2 regions of the Polaromonas sp. CG_9.5 genome follow, and region 1 is predicted to be linked to the other one. Evidence: predicted binding sites of a transcription regulator. Region 1 holds the regulator's gene; the other holds the start of a gene.
The links. Region 1 encodes HrcA, which represses chaperone genes, less so after heat shock. Its sites were predicted from a motif close to TTAGCACTCNNNNNNNNNGAGTGCTAA; they were not measured.

Region 1 (3,415 bases):
CCGATACAGGCGTTCCTTCATCAGTCACGTCTTGGGGATGCGTAGTAGTTTTCATAAGCATGTTGGATATTACCAGCCTGCCAAAAACCGCTCTGACCGCCTGTTTATAGACCTTTCAGGCCCCATGCGCTTTACCTGCCTGCGTATCCAGCTATGTATTCAATAGCAAAGGTTTGCGACTGATGGTGCGCTGACCTGCAAGAAGCGTCAATAACGCTGACCCGTCAACAGCAGCGCCAGCCGCATCAAGGCATAGGCGACCCCGCCCTGCCCACGCATGACCAGAGAGCGCTGGCTATAAGCTGCCGCATCAAGGCGCTGTCCGCGGTGGGCCACGGCTTCATGCACACAAGCACGCAGTTGCCCGGCAAAGGCTTTGTCCTTGATTACCACGTTGGCTTCGCGTGCCAGCAGTATTCAGCGCACTCTCTGAACAGCAGCGCAAAGCTTCAGCGCGCTTTAATCCTTTGAATCCACGAACCTCGGCAACAGCAAAACAGCCTCGGCATTGGAGGGCGAAAAGCAGGTATCGGCAGCAGTCCGATACGGCAGCCACTGCCAGGCAATGTGTTCACTCGGACTGAGCGTGACAGCGCAGGTCGTTGGCACGGTCAGACCGAATACATGCTCTGCGTTGCGCGTGACACCGGGCGCATAACGGTGCCGCCAGGCCGGGTAAATGTCGTACACATTTATCAAGCCCCAGTCGCGCAGTTGGGCCGGCGTGGCCGCAATGCCGGTTTCTTCAAATACCTCGCGCCGCGCTGTCTCGGCCAAGGGTTCGTCCAAAGCATCCCTGGAGCCCGTGACACTCTGCCAAAACCCCGCATGGCCGACACGCTCAATCAGCAGCACGTCAAGTTGTGGCGTGTAAATGACGACCAGTACGGATTCAGGAATTTTGAAGAGGCTGGCTTGGGTCATGGTGAATTATTGCGGTTTGAGCAAACGCAGCCCATAAAAAAGCCTGCTACTTTGTAAGCAGCAGGCTTTCCATATCTAGCGTGGTAGGGCGTCACAGACTTGAACTGTGGACCAAAGGATTATGAGTCCTCTGCTCTAACCAACTGAGCTAACGCCCCATGCCACCGGCAGATTGTAGTGGCTCTATTTGCTGTGGCTCAGGGCGGTGCTGACCAGTTTGGACGTGATGTCGACAATATGGATCATTTTTTCGTACGGCATGCGCATCGGGCCAATCACGCCCAACGTTCCCACGACCTGCCCGTCGACTTCGTAAGGTGCGGTGACCACCGACAGTTCCTGATACGGAATGACCTGGCTTTCGCCGCCGATGTAAATCCGCACGCCCTCTGCCCGGCTGGACACATCGAGCAGGCGCATCAGTTGCGCTTTCTGCTCAAACAGGTCAAACAACTTGCGAAGATTGCCCATGTCGCTGGAAAAATCACTGATGGCCAGCAGGTTGCGCTCGCCGGAAACGACAACCTCGTCGCGTGACTCGATGGCTTCTGAGCTGACCAGCACCGCTTCCTGCATCAAGGTGGCAATTTCGCCCCTGAGCGCTTCGACTTCATTTTTCAGGCGCTCGCGCACTTCTTCTATCGCCATGCCGGCATAGTGCGAATTAAGAAAATTCGACGCCTCAACCAGTTGCGAAGCGGTGTAGTCGGCCTCGGTAAAGATGACGCGGTTTTGCACATCGCCGTCCGGGGAAACAATGATGACAAGAAACCGCTTTTCAGACAGGCGTAAAAACTCGATGTGTTTGAACACCGAAGTGCGGCGCGGCGCCATCACCACGCCCACAAACTGCGACAGGCTCGACAGCATGTGGGCTGCGTTGCTGATGACTTTCTGGGGCTGATCCGGTGCGATACGCGCCATGTGCGAGGCAGCCGAGAACGGATCGCGCTGCGTGGTGAGCATGGTATCGACGAACAGGCGATAGCCTCTGGCGGTGGGAATGCGGCCCGCAGAGGTGTGCGGGCTGACGATCAGGCCCATATCCTCCAAGTCGCTCATCACATTGCGGATGGTGGCGGGCGACAGTTCAAGGCCTGAAGCCTTGGACAGCGTACGTGAGCCGACCGGGTGGCCATCGGCAATATAGCGCTCAACGAGCGCTTTCAACAACAAACGGGCACGACTATCAAGCATGGGAACATTTTACGAAGCTTGCAAAGAATGTTGTGATGTAATTTGACGATGAAGTCGCAATTCCGCCATGTCGCCCTGATCGGCAAATACAACGCCCAAGGCTCTCGTTCCGCACTGGAGGACATTGCGCAGTTTCTGGGCACCCAGGGCTGCGAGGTCACGCTTGAGGAAGACACCGCCCGCAATACCGGTTTGAGCCAGTTTCCTACCCTTAATGCAGCCGGAATCGGCGCTCACTGCGATCTGGCGCTGGTCGTGGGCGGCGACGGCACCATGCTGGGCATTGGTCGCCAGCTGGCTCAATTTGGCGTGCCCGTGGTGGGCATCAATCAGGGGCGGCTCGGCTTCATCACTGACATCGCCTTTGAAGACTATCAGGACACGCTCAAACCCATGCTGCGCGGCGAGTACGAAGAAGACCGGCGCGGCATGATGACAGCCAAGGTCATGCGCGACGGTCACTGCGTTTTCAGCGCAACGGCCATGAACGATGTCGTGGTCAATCGCGGCGCGACTTCCGGCATGGTCGAATTGCGCGTTGAAGTCGATGGCCGCTTTGTGGCCAACCAGCGTGCCGACGGCTTGATCATTGCGTCGCCGACCGGCTCCACCGCTTACGCGCTGTCTGCGGGCGGCCCGATGCTGCATCCTTCCATCGCCGGCTGGGTGTTGGTGCCCATTGCCCCCCATACCTTGTCAAATCGGCCTATCGTGCTGTCTGACTCAGGGGAGATAGCTATCGAAGTTGTAGCAGGCAGGGATGCGAGCGCAAGTTTTGACATGCAGTCGCTGGCCAGCTTGCTGCACGGCGACCGGATCGTCGTCAGGCGGTCGGAGTTCCAGATGCGTTTTCTGCATCCCAAGGGCTGGAGCTACTTCGATACCTTGCGTAAAAAACTGCACTGGAATGAAGGCGTGGCCTGAGCGCACACGGCTTCGCCGCCTGATCTGGATGGAGTCATGAGCCTTAAAAGCATTAGCCTGCGCGATTTCGTCATCGTCCGCGAAATGAACCTCGATTTGACAGATGGATTTACGGCGCTCACAGGAGAAACCGGCGCCGGCAAATCGATCTTGATTGGCGCTTTGCAACTGGTGCTAGGCGCACGCTCGGATGCCGGCGTGGTCCGCGAAGGCGCTGCCCGCTGCGAAATCAGCGCAGAATTTGACAGCCCGGCGCGGCTGACACCGTGGCTGGAGCAAGCCGGCCTTGAAGCGTGTGAAACCCTGCTGCTGCGCCGCACGGTCGATGCGCAGGGAAAAAGCCGGGCCTGGATCAACGGCAGCGCCGTCA
Region 2 (3,415 bases), on a different contig from region 1:
ACAAGCCCGTCTGCGCGGCGCTCTGGATCAGGCTGACCGCCTCCGGGCCCAGTGCTTTGTCGGCCTGCATCGGGCGAATGTCGGGCTGCAGCTTTTGCCCCAGAACCTCATCAGCCGACACATAGCCGAGCATTTTCAGAAAAGCGGCGTTGCACAGCGTCGTGGCACCCGACTGATCCAGGGCATAAAACCCTTCAGAAGTGGAGTTCAATAAAAGCCGGGCAAATTCCTGCTCCGCACGCAGGGCCTCTTCCCTGTCGGCAAGCGCTTTTTCGTCCAGCAGGCGCTGCGTGGTTTCATTGACGATGCACAGCGCGCCTGCCACGGCACCGGTTTCATCGCGCACTGCAGAAAACGAAATATCAAAATAGGCCGTCGTCCGATGCCCCAGGCGGCTGATCGAAAAAGGCCAGTCCTGCGCAGAAAACGTCTCGCCGCTGGCCCATACATCAAGCAGCAGCGGTTCAATATCGACCCATAAATCGCTCCGGTATTGCCCACTGGGCTGACCGAGGGCTTGCGGATGCTTGTCGCCAATCAGCGGCGCGTAAGCATCGTTATAAAAAGCCAGCTTGTCCGGCCCCCAGAAAAGCGCCATTTCCACCTTGGCCGGCAGCACCAGGTTCAACGCGGTCTTCAGGCTTTGCGACCATGTGTCGCAAAGCCCGAGCGACGTTTTATCCCACGCCATCGTACGAATGCGCCTGGCGACCTCGCCGCTTCCCGCAGGCCAGGCGTCGGGAAGTTCAGCCAAACTCATACCACGACCTTTTCACCAGCCGATTTGCGGCCCTTGAGGCGAAGGTCCTCAATATGGCCATGCTGCATCGCTGATCGAATGCCAAAGAATGAATCAGTGAAAGTCTGCATGAATATCGATCGGGAAATAAGAAAATCACACAGGGTAAAAAAACCGGCGCCTCGCTCTGGCAAAGCCCCACGCTAAGTGGGCAAAGAAAGTGGATAGTATCAGCGCCTTCTGTCCAGTGCTGGGCGCTGCAATCACCGCCTGACACATCAATTAAACACCCGGGTCTTGAAATGCAGCCTAAACGCCCATATCATTAGCACTCAATGGGGCGGAGTGCTAACAGCACCTTCAAACCATCAAATTGACAGGCATCCACTCTTCGTGGGTGCTTCTGATTTACCAAACCTATTGTTTAAAACAAGGAGCTTTTCATGAATCTTCGTCCTTTGCATGACCGCGTCATCGTCAAACGTGTGGAAAACGAAACCAAAACCGCCTCCGGCATCGTCATTCCTGATAGCGCTGCTGAAAAGCCGGATCAAGGCGAAGTGCTGGCCGTCGGTCCCGGCAAGAAGAACGACAAGGGCGAACTCGGCGCCATGGCCGTCAAAGTCGGCGACCGCGTCCTGTTCGGCAAGTACAGCGGCCAGACCGTCAAGGTTGACGGCGACGAATTGCTGGTCATGAAAGAAGAAGACCTGTTTGCAGTGGTCGAGAAGTAATTTCTCTTTTACTTCGACATTGCTACTTATTTAATAGCTGCTTAGGCACGCAGGACGTGCGCAAGCAGCCTATTTCATTCATAAATCTCAAGGAATTTGAATCATGGCATCAAAAGACGTAATTTTCGGCGGCGAAGCCCGTGCACGCATGGTTGAAGGCGTGAACATTTTGGCCAATGCGGTCAAAGTGACCCTGGGCCCCAAAGGCCGCAATGTGGTGCTGGAGCGCTCGTTCGGCGCCCCTACCGTGACCAAGGACGGTGTGTCCGTGGCCAAGGAAATCGAACTCAAGGACAAGCTGCAGAACATGGGCGCGCAGATGGTCAAGGAAGTTGCTTCCAAGACCTCCGACATCGCGGGCGACGGCACCACCACCGCCACCGTGCTGGCACAAGCCATCGTGCATGAAGGCATGAAGTACGTGGCCGCCGGCATGAACCCGATGGACCTGAAGCGCGGCATCGACAAGGCAGTGACTGCCCTGGTTGAAGAGCTGAAGAAAGCTTCCAAGGCCACCACCACCTCCAAGGAAATCGCACAGGTCGGCTCGATCTCTGCCAACTCGGATGAGACCATCGGCAAGATCATCGCTGACGCGATGGACAAGGTCGGCAAAGAAGGCGTCATCACCGTTGAAGACGGCAAGTCACTCGACTCCGAACTCGACGTCGTCGAAGGCATGCAGTTTGACCGCGGCTACCTGAGCCCGTACTTCATCAACAACCCGGAAAAGCAGTCCGCCCTGCTGGACAACCCGTTTGTCCTGCTCTACGACAAGAAGATCAGCAACATCCGTGACCTGCTGCCAACGCTGGAACAAGTCGCCAAGGCTGGCCGTCCCCTGCTGATCATTGCTGAAGAAGTTGAAGGCGAAGCCCTGGCAACTTTGGTCGTGAACACGCTGCGCGGCATCCTGAAGGTGGTGGCCGTCAAGGCCCCTGGTTTCGGCGACCGCCGCAAAGCCATGCTCGAAGACATCGCTGTCTTGACCGGCGGCAAGGTCATTGCTGAAGAAGTCGGCATGTCGCTCGAAAAAGTGACGCTGGCTGACCTCGGCCAGGCCAAGCGCATCGAAGTGGGCAAGGAAAACACCATCATCATCGACGGTGCTGGCGAAGCAGGCGACATCGAAGCCCGCGTCAAGCAAGTGCGCGTTCAGATCGAAGAAGCTTCGAGCGACTACGACCGTGAAAAGCTGCAAGAGCGCGTGGCCAAGCTGGCCGGTGGTGTTGCCGTGATCAAGGTTGGCGCTGCTACCGAAGTCGAGATGAAGGAAAAGAAAGCGCGCGTTGAAGACGCACTGCACGCCACCCGTGCAGCCGTCGAAGAAGGCATCGTGGCTGGTGGCGGTGTGGCCTTGCTGCGCGCCAAGCAGACCGCTGGTGTCATCAAGGGTGACAACCCGGATCAGGACGCCGGCATCAAGCTGGTCTTGCGCGCCATCGAAGCCCCACTGCGCGAAATCGTTTATAACGCAGGCGGCGAAGCCTCTGTGGTGGTAGCGGCCGTGATGGCCGGAACCGGCAACTACGGCTTCAACGCCGCCAACGACACCTACGGTGACATGATCGAAATGGGTATCCTGGACCCTACGAAAGTGACCCGCACCGCACTGCAAAACGCAGCTTCCGTCGCATCCCTGATGCTGACGACCGAGTGCATGGTCTGCGAGTCCGCCAAAGACGACGCACCTGCCGGCGGCATGGGCGGCGGCATGGGTGGAATGGGCGACATGGGCGGCATGGGCATGTAATTTAAAAAACAGTGGGGACGGATGCCGGGCTTTGTCAAAGCGCCCGGACGCAGACCCCACGTTTTTTATGCGCTACGCAAAAAAGGGCCACGGTGTGAAAACACCGTGGCCCTTTTTCATGGCTTGCCTGAAATTAAAAAATCTTTTTGTTTATGTAGAACGCTGAAGCGCAACGCCGTCCCACTACGT

Region 2: the regulator HrcA is predicted to act here: its motif matches at 1,065-1,091, upstream of groES (co-chaperone GroES).

Annotation. Positions count from the first base shown of each region.
Region 1 covers NZ_JAXCHR010000010.1:21,643-25,057, forward strand. The annotation lists gene folE (GTP cyclohydrolase I) at 1-61, opposite strand, end outside; gene RCH06_RS09730 (hypothetical protein) at 208-393, opposite strand; gene nudB (dihydroneopterin triphosphate diphosphatase) at 460-924, opposite strand; tRNA gene RCH06_RS09740 (tRNA-Ile) at 1,006-1,082, opposite strand; gene hrcA (heat-inducible transcriptional repressor HrcA) at 1,108-2,121, opposite strand; gene RCH06_RS09750 (NAD kinase) at 2,170-3,045, shown strand; gene recN (DNA repair protein RecN) at 3,082-3,415, shown strand, end outside.
Region 2 covers NZ_JAXCHR010000013.1:21,280-24,694, reverse strand. The annotation lists gene RCH06_RS11460 (PAS domain S-box protein) at 1-760, opposite strand, end outside; gene groES (co-chaperone GroES) at 1,183-1,473, shown strand; gene groL (chaperonin GroEL) at 1,577-3,226, shown strand.